3 regions of the Lysinibacillus sp. FSL K6-3209 genome follow, and region 2 is predicted to be linked to each of the others. Evidence: riboswitches for the same ligand, from Rfam matches in the RefSeq annotation. Region 2 holds a riboswitch; each other region holds the start of a gene.

Region 1 (4,512 bases), 1.9 Mb from region 2:
GAGATTTACCGCGGGGCATAGAGGTTTACCCGCGAAGCAGGGAGGTTTACTCGCGAAGCAGGGAGGTTTACCCGCGGAGCAGAGAGATTTACCCGCGGAGCAGAGAGATTTACCCGCGGAGCAAGGAGATTTCCCCGCGGAGCAGGGAGATTTACCCGCGAAGCAAGGAGATTTCCCGCGGAGCAGAGAGATTTCCCCGCGGAGCAAGGAGGTTTACCCGCGAAGCAAGGAGATTTCCCCGCGGAGCAAGGAGATTTCCCCGCGGAGCAAGGAGATTTCCCCGCGGAGCAAGGAGATTTCCCCGCGGAGCAAGGAGGTTTCCCCGCGGAGCAAGGAGATTTCCCCGCGGAGCAAGGAGATTTCCCCGCGGAGCAAGGAGATTTACCCGCGAAGCAGGGTGATACCCGTGGAGCAAAGAGATTTCCCCGCGGAGCAGGGTGATTTATCCGCGGAGCATAGAGGTTTACCCGCGAAGCAAGGAGATTTACCCGCGAAGCAAGGAGGTTTACCCGCGAAGCAAGGAGATTTACCCGCGAAGCAGGGTGATACCCGTGGAGCAAAGAGATTTCCCCGCGGAGCAGGGTGATTTATCCGCGGAGCATAGAGGTTTACCCGCGAAGCAAGGAGATTTACCCGCGAAGCAAGGAGGTTTCCCCGCGAAGCAGGGAGGTTTCCCCGCGAAGCATAGAGGTTTACCCGCGGGGCAAGGAGTTTACCCGCGGAGCAAGGAGGTTTCCCCGCGAAGCAGAGCAAAAACCTACAAACATAAAAAGGAGCTGTCCTAGCAAGGGACAGTCCTTTTTTATGTAAACTTATACTAGCGGCGGAGCATTGACCCATGTTGTGAACAGTTTTACTATAGAAAGAGATGAAAGGGGGTCACCTCCATGATGTATCTCGGTATGATTTTCTTTAAAATAGTTGCCCCTATTTTAGTGTTGCTTGTACTTGGTGCATTTTTACAAAAGAAATTTTCTTTTAATTTGAAAGCATTATCTCAGCTTATTACGTATTGTTTTATGCCAGCTGCTGTATTTGTGAATTTATATGAAACAAGTGTGGAGTTATCAGTGCTAGGGGAAGTGGCATTATTTATTGTGCTCTTTATCGGCAGTCAAATGGTGCTTAGTCATTTTTTAGCGAAGGGGCTTGGACTAGCGAAAACAGAGACGGCAGTTTTTAAAAATAGTGTTGTCCTTATTAACTCTGGCAACTATGGTATTCCAGTAGCACAAATGATTTTCGCAACGCAGCCAATTGGGGTGGCAATTCAAGTGATTCTCGTTATTTTTCAAAATATGACGACTTATACATATGGTTTATATAATTTAATCTCGTCGACTAAATCAGGGATGGCAATCATAAAGGACTTCCTGAAAATGCCCATTATTCATGCCCTTATAATAGGCGTGGCAATGAATTTCTTTAATATTGGCATTCCACAATTTATCCGTATTCCTATTGACCACGTAGCAGATGGCTTTATTGCTGTAGCTCTTATTACACTGGGTGCACAACTATCACAGCTTGAAATCAAATCCATGTTTAATAAAACGGTGTTTGTTAGCTGCATTACACGTCTAGTAGTAGGTCCAGCTGTTGCATTGCTTATTATTTTTGTCCTCGGTTTAGATGGTGTTGTCGCCCAGTCACTTTTCATTGCAAGTGCTTTTCCGACCTCACGTAATAGCTCAAGCTTGGCATTAGAATATGATGTTGAGTCGGCAACTGCTGCGCAAACGGTTCTTTTTTCAACAATTGTTAGCTGTCTTACAGTAACAATTGTCATTTATCTAGCAGAACTGCTATTTACGTAATTACTCGAGGATAATAGCAAGATAAATCTAATTATAACTTCCATCTATTAGAAAAATCTGTTACACTATCATCAAACTGAATAGCTATAACTAGGGGAGTCCGATGAGTCGGGCTGAGAGGGAAACGCATAGAGGTTTCTTGACCCTTTGGACCTGATCTGGCTCATACCAGCGTGGGAAAGTTAATGAACATCGCACTCCTAGAATTTTTTGCGATAAATAAACCTTACATGTACAGCCGGATCCAATATTTTTGGATTCGGCTTTTTATTTGTAATGCTACCTATTGGCGTGAGCTAGATTCGGTCCTTTTTAAACATTTATGGAAAAGGGAGCGGAATACTATATGACAACAGTTAGCGAAAAGAACATTGCCATTATGACAAGTTTTGACGGAAGCAAAAAAGTATATGTAGAAGGAACACGCCCAGATATTTTAGTACCGATGCGTGAAATTCAGCTAAGCCCAACAACAGGTAGTTTTGGAGAAGAGAATAATGCACCAGTGCGTGTTTATGATACGAGCGGTCCTTATACGGACCCAACTTACAAAGTAGATATTACAAAAGGTTTACCAGCATTGCGTAGTGCGTGGATTAAAGAACGTGGAGATGTAGAGGAGTACGAAGGGCGTACGATTAAACCAGAGGATAATGGTTTCCGCAAAGCAGATGATCCACGTATGAAGGAAAATGTTTTCCCGGAGCTTTCCCGAAAACCATTACGTGCGAAAAAAGGCTGCAACGTGACACAACTGCATTATGCGAGACAAGGAATTATTACCCCGGAAATGGAATTTGTAGCGATTCGTGAACATGTTGAACCAGAATTTGTACGTGCAGAAATTGCTGCAGGACGTGCCATTATGCCATCTAATATTAATCATCCAGAGGCAGAGCCGATGATTATTGGCCGAAACTTTCATGTCAAAATTAATGCCAATATTGGTAATTCGGCTGTTTCCTCCTCTATAGCAGAGGAAGTTGAAAAAATGACATGGGCTACACGATGGGGCGCAGATAATATAATGGATCTATCTACTGGCAAGCATATTCATACAACCCGCGAATGGATTATTCGTAATGCGGCTGTACCTGTAGGAACTGTGCCAATTTATCAGGCACTTGAAAAGGTCAATGGTGTAGCGGAGGATTTAACATGGGAAGTGTATCGTGATACGTTGATCGAGCAAGCGGAACAAGGGGTGGATTACTTTACGATTCACGCAGGCGTGTTGCTTCGTTATGTACCACTCACAGCTAATCGCGTAACGGGCATTGTGTCGCGTGGTGGTTCGATTATGGCTCAATGGTGTCTGTTCCATCACCAAGAAAACTTCTTATATACCCATTTTGAAGAAATTTGTGAAATTATGAAAACGTATGATGTTGCTTTTTCATTAGGGGATGGTTTACGCCCAGGCTCAATTGCTGATGCCAATGATGAGGCACAGTTTGCGGAGCTTGATACGTTAGGAGAGTTAACGCAAATTGCATGGAAACATGATGTACAAGTAATGGTAGAGGGACCTGGGCACGTACCGATGCATCTCATTAAAGAAAATATGGACAAACAATTGGAAGTTTGCAAAGAAGCACCTTTTTACACATTGGGGCCTCTTACAACGGATATCGCGCCAGGCTATGACCATATTACATCTGCCATTGGCGCAGCGATGATTGGCTGGTTTGGCACAGCGATGCTATGTTATGTGACACCGAAAGAACATTTAGGCTTACCAAATCGAGAAGATGTTCGTGTAGGGGTCATTACCTATAAAATTGCGGCACACGCGGCTGACTTAGCGAAAGGGCACCCTGGGGCACAACAAAGAGATGATGCGCTATCCAAAGCGCGATTTGAGTTCCGCTGGCGCGATCAGTTTAACTTATCACTAGACCCAGAACGAGCAGTAGAATATCACGATGAAACATTACCTGCAGAGGGAGCAAAAACAGCCCATTTCTGCTCAATGTGTGGCCCTAAGTTTTGCAGTATGAGAATTTCTCAAGATATTCGTAACTATGCTAAAGAAAAAGATTTAAATACGACAGAAGCTATCCATCAAGGAATGAAGGAAAAGGCTCAAGAGTTTAAAAAAGCTGGTAGCCAATTGTATCAATAACAAAAGAAATAACCGATAAACCGTAGACAACATCTGATTCACCATAGTAGCAAAAAGTGTTAGATTGACTGCAATCAATCTAACACTTTTTTGTCGTAGCTTTTTAGACTTTAAATTTATTTATATGTGCTTGAAGGGTGGTAGCCCCGTCGTTTAAAGATTGTGCAACAGCATTCATTTCTTGGATGGTGGATGTTTGTTCTTCAATTGCGCTTGAAATCGTTTCGGATTGTTCTGCCACGTTTTTTGCTACCGCAGACATTTCATTGACAGATGCAGCAACCTCTTCAGTACTTGCAGAAATTTGTTGAGTAGAAGCAGAAACGTCTTCTATTTCGGATGCCATATCTTCAATTGCGCCCATAATGCCATTAAAGGCGTTTTGCGCATGTTGAATGTAAGAAACACCTTCATCAATATTTTGTACTGTAACGCTCACCGCTTTTTCGACTTCCAATGTATTTTGCTGAATATCATTAATTAAGTTAATGATTTGGTTGGCTGATATTTTGGATTCCTCTGCTAATTTACGTACTTCATCTGCAACGACGGCAAATCCTTGCCCATGTT
Region 2 (4,512 bases):
TGCAGTCTATGGTTTTGATTCCTTTGAACAGCCAAACACCTATATTTTAACGGCTACAAAGGAAGGTCAAATTAAACGCTCGCCACTGCCAGATTATGCAGTGACACGTTATTCGAAGCCGATTAAGACGATGAATGTTAAATCAGGTGATGAAATGATAATGGCGGATATTGTATCAGACGAGGCAGAGTTGTTATTGATTACCGATACAGCCTACGCTATCCGCTTCCCAATTGAAGAGCTTCCTGTCACAGGTGTTAAAACGGGTGGCGTGAAAGGCATCACGTTAAAAGATGGGGAAGTACTTGCTGGTGTAACAATATTAAAGCCGTCTGATACAGAGTATGTTGTGATTGTTACCCAACGAGGCGCTGTGAAGAAGATGAATGTCGCTGAAGTCGATATGGCAAGTAGAGCAAAACGTGGTTTAAAAGTGTTAACTGAATTAAAAGCCAATCCACATCGTGTAGTTGCGGTAGTAAAGGCAAGCGATGAGGAACAAGTCATTGTTGAAACAGAAAAAGGTGTGCAAGAAATCATTGATGTCAAAGGTTTAACGCGCGCAGATCGTCATTCGAATGGTTCCTTTAAAATAGATATTGCTACAGATGGTTCCATTTCTCATGTAATGAAAATGAAAAAAGAAGAGGAATAATTCATTAGCCCATGTTCTTTTATAGAACTGGGCTTTTTTTCATCCAGCGGCTCCATGGGAAAATAAATTACCAAAGGAAGGGGGATTAAAAAATACGAGCTTGTCATTTGAAGATACATAGGGGTATAATAATCAACGAAAAGTTCATAAGTTAAGAATGTAGGGGGGCTGGAAGTTGCCAGCTGAGATTGCGTCCGTTCAGATGCTGACCCTTTGAACCTGATTTGGCTCGTACCAGCGTAGGGAACATCTATTCAAAAATATTCGTACACTATTTTTTGATACCGTTTGCAAACGCCTGGGATAATTCCTAGGCGTTTTTTGTTTAAGGATGATCATTAACCTTAAGCATATAGAAAACAATTAGAATGGCCTGCAAACGGATTAAAACAGCATACGCTTTTCTTCTGGTGAAACATTCAATCATGAACACTTTCAAATTACTTGCTAGGAGGATATAGCATGAAAAAATGGTTATTCATTATGGTTGCTGCACTATTGACATTAGTTGGGTGTAGCGAAAAAGGGGACAAAAAAGAGGAAGCTAGTTCAGAGAAAAAAGTATCCGTTGTACTGGACTGGACACCTAATACGAATCATACGGGGCTTTATGTGGCGCAAAAGCTTGGCTATTTTAAAGAGCAAGGCTTAGACGTAGAGATTATTTTACCAGGTGATGCAGGTGCTGATCAGCTTGTGGCGTCTGGGAAAGCAGAGTTTGGTGTAAGCATCCAAGAAGGCATTACGCAAGCTCGTGTACAAGGTGTGCCGCTCGTTTCGATTGCGGCAATTATTCAGCATAATACTTCAGGCTTTGCATCACTTGCTTCAAAAGGCATTACATCACCAAAAGATTATGAAGGAAAAACCTATGGTGGCTGGGGTGCTCCAGTGGAACAAGCGGTTTTACAGTCATTGATGAAAGCAGACAATGCTGATATCAATAAATTAGATATCGTCAATGCGGGAGATATCGACTTTTTCACAATGATGCAAAAGGATATTGACTTTGCGTGGATTTATTATGCTTGGACAGGTATTGAGGCAGAGCTTCGTGGGGAAAAGTTAAATATGCAGTATTTAACCGACTATAGTGAGCAGCTCGATTATTATACACCTGTATTGGCAACGAATGAAAAGATGATAAAGGATAATCCTGATGTCGTAAAGGCATTTGTTGCGGCAACTACAAAAGGCTATGAATATGCGATAGCGCATCCAAGTGAAGCGGCTGATATTTTACTTGAAGCAGTACCTGATTTGGATAAAGAGCTTGTGCATAAAAGTCAGGAATGGTTAGCGGGTAAATATCAAGACGATGCGGCGCAATGGGGAGAACAAAAGTTAGCAGTTTGGGAAAACTATGCGGACTGGATGACAAAGAATAACGTTTTAGAAGGCGACTTTAATGCACAACAAGCATTTACTAACGATTTCTTACCAAAGAAAGGAGCGAAATAAATGGCGAATTCATTAATTAGTGTACAAATCATACCTAAAACAGAAAAATATGAGGATGTGATCCCATTTGTAGATGCGGCGATTGCTGTGATTGATGCTTCTGGTGTGCACTATGAGGTGCATCCACTGGAAACAACAATGGAGGGTGAATTATCCACTTTGTTACAAATTATAGAACAGATGAATAAAAAGATGATTGACTTAGGCGCTATCAATGTTATTACACAAGTGAAAATTTTATATCAGCCAGCCGGCATTACGATGGGGACATTGACGGAGAAATATCGAGGGTGAAACAGGTAATTATGAAAGGAAGGTCGATTATTTTTATCGCCTTCCTCTTATTCATATGGGAACTTATTATACGAATAGCTGATATCCCACATTGGCTATTGCCAGCGCCAAGTGCCATTATGATTGAAGGTATTGAATCGTTTTCAACGTTTAGTCCCCATGTTTGGGCCACGATTCAACTAGCATTACTAGGGCTGGCGATTGGTGTGATTTGTGGCTTAAGCGTTGCGGTATTTTTACATCGCTCATCAACAATAAGAGCGTTTGTTTATCCGATTCTCATTGTGTCTCAAAATGTGCCGGTACTCGTTTTAGCGCCATTATTAATTATTTGGTTTGGCTTCGGCTTGTTACCCAAGCTGATTATTATTTGTCTCGTTTGCTTCTTTCCAATCGTTATCGCAGCGATGGATGGGTTTAGGCAAACCTCTGCTGAGCTCAAACATTATTTTGCAATGATTGGTGCTACGAAAGGGCAAACATTTTGGAAATTAGAATGGCCTTATGCTTATCCATCCATCTTTTCCGGTATTAAGATTGCGGCGACCTATAGTGTGATGGGAGCGGTCATAGCAGAATGGCTTGGTGCAAAAAAGGGAATTGGTGTTTATATGACGCTCGCACAATCATCGTTTCGAACGGATCGCGTCTTTGTAGCGATATTTGCGATTGTCTTATTAAGTTTATTGTTATTTAGTGTGATTCGTTTTGTAGAAAAGCTTGTTGTAAAGGGGAGGGGCGCACATGCTGAACATTCAAGACATATCTAAGTCCTTTGGCTCGCTTGAAGTGGTGTATAATTTATCCTTTACAGTACAGGAAGGTGAATTTGTGGCAATTATTGGCCCTTCAGGTAGCGGCAAAAGCACACTCTTTCAATTGATAGGAGGAATAACGCCTGTCGATCACGGCGCTATTTTGTTAGATGGAGACAATATTCAACGAAAAACGGGCATCATTGGCTATATGCCCCAACAACCTTGCTTATTACCGTGGCGGACGATATTAGAAAATGTCATGATTGTTGAAGAATTGCAGCGTCGTCCGAATAAAGAGCTTGCCAAAGCGTGGCTAGAAAAGGTTGGTCTTGCTTCTTTTGAAAATGCTTATCCGCATGCATTATCAGGAGGTATGCAACAACGTGTATCATTTTTGCGCGCTATCGTCAGTGGGAAACCGATACTATGCTTAGATGAACCTTTTTCAGCGCTCGATGAGTTTACAAGATTAGAAATGCAGGCATGGCTGTTATCTATTTGGGAGGAACATAAAAAATCTATTCTATTCGTGACACATAGTATTGAAGAAGCGCTATTTTTAGCGGATCGCATTATTGTATTAACGAAACGTCCAGCGACGGTTAAGGAAGAAATCATTGTGCCGTTTGCACGACCACGTTGCGAGGAAATTCGCCATTCCACTCAATTTACACAGTTAAAACAACAACTTTTTCAGTATTTAAAGGAAGAAAAGGACGATGCATATGTTGATTGATGCACATATTCATTTAGATCAGTATCAAGAAGAAGAAGTCCCTTTGCTACTTGATGAGGCGCAAACGGTTATAGCGGTCAGTATGGACTTACATTCTTGTGAGAAAACGCTGAAGTTATCGAGAGCCTATGCGAAGGTCAAGGCAGCGTATGGTTTTCATCCTGAACAGTCGTTGCCTAATGATAGGGAGAAAGAAGCTTTATTTGATTGGATACGACAGCATGCTAGTGAGATGATTGCTGTTGGAGAGGTTGGTTTACCTTATTATCGAAAACAAACGCATATATTGGATGAGCGCCCTTATATTGCGTTATTAGAACAATTTATTTTGTTAGCGCAAGAACTTCATAAACCGATAGTGTTACATGCTGTTTATGAGGATGCACTAATCGCTTGTGATTTACTTGAGAAACATGGTGTAAAGAAAGCTCATTTTCATTGGTTCAAGGGAAGTGAAGAGGCAATTGTGCGCATGATACATAATGGTTATTATATTTCCATTACGCCTGATTGTGTTTATGAAGCGGAAATACAAGATTTGATTTCAAAGTATCCATTGGAACTGATGATGGTGGAAACGGATGGACCTTGGCCATTTGAAGGACCTT
Region 3 (4,512 bases), 1.7 Mb from region 2:
GCGGTCGTGGATGAAGTGGAGCTGGAAACAATCCGCGCGACAGCTCATGCAAATGAGAGAAATTATTACGAAAAAGAAGCGACAGTCAAAACAACAAAGCAATTGCTTCAAGAGGTGGCTGAACAGGTAGAAGCTAGCCATATATCACTAGCTGATCGTGTAGAACTTACAACTTCATTACAATTCATTGAGCAACAAGTTACTGTCTTAAAAATCATTAACGATCAACTATCTATCGCACGGACTAAGCTAAAAGGGCAACTGGCAAGAAATGAACAATTGCAACACAAACAAGTCCAGTTAGAGCACTATTTTGCTGAGCAATCGAAAGAATTAATTAAACAGCAAGCAATTGTAGAAGAACAACAAAAGTACATTCCTGAACATGTAAAGTCATTGCAACAATTAAAGCAAACAATGGAAGATATAAAATCGCAAAAGAATGCATTACAAGCAGCATGGAACGCAAGTCAGCATAATCTACAAGCAACAAAAGAAGCGTCACATAAGGCAGCTATAGCAGAAGAACTGGCGAAAAAAGCATATGAGGAATTGCAAAACAAACTGAATGAAAAACGAGAACAATTTGTTACAAGCATGAACAATGTTGGTTTTACAACATATGAAGCATATGCGGCGGCAAAGCGAAGTATTGTACAAATCGAGGAATTACGTAAAGCGTGCCGTGATTACGCTTTACAACAGCATTCTTTACAGCAACAAATCTTAGATGGAGCACAACATCTTGAAGGAAAAGAGAAGCAAAATTTAACGATATTAGAAGACAAGCTTGAGATGCTGCGAGCTACATCTGAAGAGGCATTTAAAATATTACAACAGACGAAAAATTATGCAACTGCATGTGCTGACTTTATTGTTAAAGTTGATGAAACAGCGAGGGAAATACGGATACTCGAAAAAGAAGCAGGTCGTGTAAAAGAACTTTACACCGTGTTGAATGGGCAAAATCCAAAAAAACTGTCATTTGAGCGTTACATTCAAATCAATTATTTAGATAAGATTACAGCAGCAGCCAATCTTCGTTTATTCCATTTATCAAATGGACAGTTTGAATTGCGGCGCTCTGATCGCTTGGAGAAGCATGCCAAGCAAAGTGGGTTAGGGTTAGATGTGTATGATGCTTATACGGACCAATTAAGAGATGTAAAAACATTATCTGGTGGGGAGAAGTTTAATGCGTCATTAAGTCTTGCATTAGGTATGGCAGATGTTATTCAAAGCTTCCAAGGGAATATTCAAATTGAAACGATGTTTATCGACGAGGGCTTTGGTTCTTTAGATGAGGAAGCGTTAAATAAAGCAATTGATACGTTAATTGATTTACAAGATTCAGGAAGAATGATTGGTGTTATTTCACATGTCGCCGAGTTAAAAGCCGCAATGCCAGCCGTTTTACATGTTGAAAAAACGTTAAGTGGGCATAGTACAACACACTTTGAAGTAAAGTAGTGCCAGTCAAACAATTCTAAATAAAAACCCACTTGCACTCTATGGTGTAAGTGGGTTTTGTGTGCCAGTCACTCAAACAATTAAAAGAAGTCATTGCGCTTATTTTCTACGTGTTGATACGTAAGGTGTTGTCCCTTTTTTTGCAGCAACTACTTTTTTGACAATAGGAATGACAATAGGTGCAAATTTTATAGCGGTTTTCACTACTTTGGATACTTTCATGAATATGACATCTCCTTCGTACTAAATTTTAACGTATAACTCGTACAGCTTGCACAATATTCCAAATAACAATACCTAATGATACGAGTAAATAAATTGCAAATGAAGCAAACCAAATGATAATAAATGTATTCCCATTTGAAGAAGGATCAAACGTGTTCAATGACATTGAAGAAAATATAGAGATAGAAAAGAAAATGATACCTAAGACTAATGGAATCAAGTGAGAAATAAGTGCTCGAATGGAATGTCTTTTGACTTCACTATCTTTTGAAACAAAGTAAACGACTAATGGAACGACAAATGGTGCAATAAAAACACTGAGATAACTAAACGCAGATAAAACTTTTTGATTCTCCATAATTGTTCCTCCCTTTTTAATATTTACGCATAGAAAGCGTAAAAGTTTCAAAAAAAAATAATTGAGGAAAAGGTTGTAATCGCAAAGGTGTTTGCGTACAATGAGTGTGTTCAATAAAAATGAGATGTAACGACCACAAGGGGAGCTGATGATGTCAGCTGAGACTGGGCACGTAATGCCTTTACTCTTTGAACCTGTAAGTTAACACTTGCGTAGGGATGTGGATAGAAACCGACACTTTTACGATGTGAGGCTCTGTCCTGGCATCGTTTTTTTATGCCGGATTGAGATACATATCCAAATAATTGTTTTCTATTCCTGCTCTTGTATCCTACATCGGAACAAAGGAGAGAATAATAGTATGGACAAAAAAAGATTACTCATGCTGGTGGAGATTGCAATTTTCGCAGCGGTAGGACTTGTGCTCGATCAAGTTTCCTTTAAAGTATGGGCACAAGGCGGCTCGGTAAGCTTAGTCATGATACCAATAATTTTAATGGCGTTTCGTTGGGGGCTTTTGTCAGGGCTCACAACAGGTCTATTAATTGGTGTTTTACAAACAATGTTTGGTGCTTATATTGTGCACTGGCTTCAAGGATTACTAGATTACGGGGTAGCCTTTACTGTAGTAGGTTTAGCGGCAATCGTTCGTGAACCTGTATTAAAAGCCGCAACAGCACTCAACAAAAAGAAAATGGCTCTGTACATAGTGATTGGTACGGTGCTAGCTGGTTTTTTACGCTATCTTGCACACACCATTGCAGGTGCAGTATTCTTTGCGGAGTATGCGGGCGATCAAAATGCATGGATTTATTCAATTATCTATAATGGAACATATATGTTACCAGCAACTATTTTAACCGCTATTGTCGGTGTTCTATTATTTACAGCGGCGCCACAATTAATGCAACGAAAATTATAAATGAATGGAAATGAGGCTTGGACATAACTAAAAAAATTTAAGAAACAGACGAAAGGTGTTCATAATTTTTTGCTATATGGAGACCTTAGCTATTCTTGCTTTTGCAATAAAAAAAATTAGAAGTGTTCACTAGTTGTTGGTAGCGAAGACGGTGACTCCTGCTCAGAACAGCACACAATGTAAGACACGGGCATTCCGCGCGTTAGCGAGGGTTGCGGCTTACGGTGCTGAGCGGAAAGCAACGCCGTAGCGGACAACAACGGAATAGCAAAAAAGTGTTAGATTGATTGCAGTCAATCTAACACTTTTTCTCTTTTGTCTCAGCCACATTTTTTTTATAATGAGAACTACCGTTTTAACTGTAGATAGCGCGTTAGAGAAAGGCGGTTTTATGGTCTAAAGACTGTTAAAATCGTCTGTTTTTTCTATGAGGAGCACTATTGAAATCCTATTGGCATAGAATAATTAAAGCTTTTGGCGTTATGCACATAAAAAGTTATGTTATATTAAAGAGTAGATATTAGATGAAAGGGACGTTAAAAATGATTGTAAAAACCCAAGAAGAAATTGAAGCCTTTAAAAAAATTGGTCGCATTTGTGCTGAAATTCGTGAGGCGATGAAAGCAGCTACAAAACCTGGTGTGACAACACTTGAATTAGATGAAATTGCAGGACGCATGTTTGCTGAAGCAGGAGCTATTTCAGGTCCTAAGGGAGAGTATGATTTCCCAGGTTACACTTGTATTAGTGTCAATGAAGAAGTTGCCCATGGTATCCCAGGACAACGTATTATTAAAGAGGGGGATATTGTTAATATTGATGTATCCGGCTCTTTAAATGGTTACTTTGCAGATACAGGTATTTCTTTTGTAGTAGGGGAAGGTTATGAGGATAAAGAAAAACTTTGTCGCGTAGCAAAAAGCGCGTTTGATCGTGCAATGACAAAAGTAAAAGCTGGTTCGAAATTAAACCAAATTGGGAAAGCGGTAGAGCGTGAGGCTTATGCCAATGACTTAACAGTTATTATGAACTTAACGGGTCATGGATTAGGTCGTTCATTACATGATGAGCCAAACCACATTTTAAACTATTACGATGCGTGGGATTCAACAATTATGAAAGAGGGCATGGTGTTAGCTGTGGAGCCGTTTATTTCAGCAAAAGCAGAGCATATCGTTGAAGCTGGCGATGGCTGGACATTTATTACGCCTGACAAATCTTTAGTTGCCCAAATTGAGCATTCGATTATTGTAACAAAAGACAAACCAATCATTTTAACTTCATTAGATGAGCAATAAGACGAAAAAAAAACTGCTTACCGATTTATTTTTGGTAAGCAGGTTTTTTTTTGACGAATAGAATACCAACAACAAGCACACCACATAAAAATAAGGCTGCGGTCGTCACAAGCAACTCGTCAAGATGATTATGAAATGCAATGCCAATGAATGCCCAAATGAAAACGCTAGGATAGACAATATCAAAATGATGATAACGTATATGTAAGGCGATTACGACACCAATTGTCAGTAAAATA

The links. Region 2 has a riboswitch for thiamine pyrophosphate ahead of MHH88_RS10510 (ABC transporter substrate-binding protein). Riboswitches for the same ligand answer to the same signal wherever they lie in the genome.
Region 1: it holds a riboswitch for thiamine pyrophosphate, as region 2 does, so the genes downstream of both, thiC (phosphomethylpyrimidine synthase ThiC) here and MHH88_RS10510 (ABC transporter substrate-binding protein) in region 2, are expected to answer to the same signal.
Region 3: it holds a riboswitch for thiamine pyrophosphate, as region 2 does, so the genes downstream of both, thiT (energy-coupled thiamine transporter ThiT) here and MHH88_RS10510 (ABC transporter substrate-binding protein) in region 2, are expected to answer to the same signal.

What each region holds. Positions count from the first base shown of each region.
Region 1 is NZ_CP150264.1:253,521-258,032, forward strand. Features, by position in the region: gene MHH88_RS01340 (AEC family transporter) at 888-1,817, shown strand; TPP riboswitch at 1,900-2,014, shown strand; gene thiC (phosphomethylpyrimidine synthase ThiC) at 2,164-3,942, shown strand; gene MHH88_RS01350 (methyl-accepting chemotaxis protein) at 4,046-4,512, opposite strand, start outside.
Region 2 is NZ_CP150264.1:2,193,555-2,198,066, forward strand. Features, by position in the region: gene parC (DNA topoisomerase IV subunit A) at 1-655, shown strand, start outside; TPP riboswitch at 807-918, shown strand; gene MHH88_RS10510 (ABC transporter substrate-binding protein) at 1,118-2,116, shown strand; gene MHH88_RS10515 (thiamine-binding protein) at 2,117-2,410, shown strand; gene MHH88_RS10520 (ABC transporter permease) at 2,407-3,180, shown strand; gene MHH88_RS10525 (ABC transporter ATP-binding protein) at 3,155-3,904, shown strand; gene MHH88_RS10530 (TatD family hydrolase) at 3,894-4,512, shown strand, end outside.
Region 3 is NZ_CP150264.1:3,933,908-3,938,419, reverse strand. Features, by position in the region: gene MHH88_RS19225 (SMC family ATPase) at 1-1,470, shown strand, start outside; gene MHH88_RS19220 (hypothetical protein) at 1,570-1,692, opposite strand; gene MHH88_RS19215 (hypothetical protein) at 1,721-2,053, opposite strand; TPP riboswitch at 2,182-2,289, shown strand; gene thiT (energy-coupled thiamine transporter ThiT) at 2,415-2,975, shown strand; gene map (type I methionyl aminopeptidase) at 3,518-4,273, shown strand; gene MHH88_RS19200 (hypothetical protein) at 4,299-4,512, opposite strand, start outside.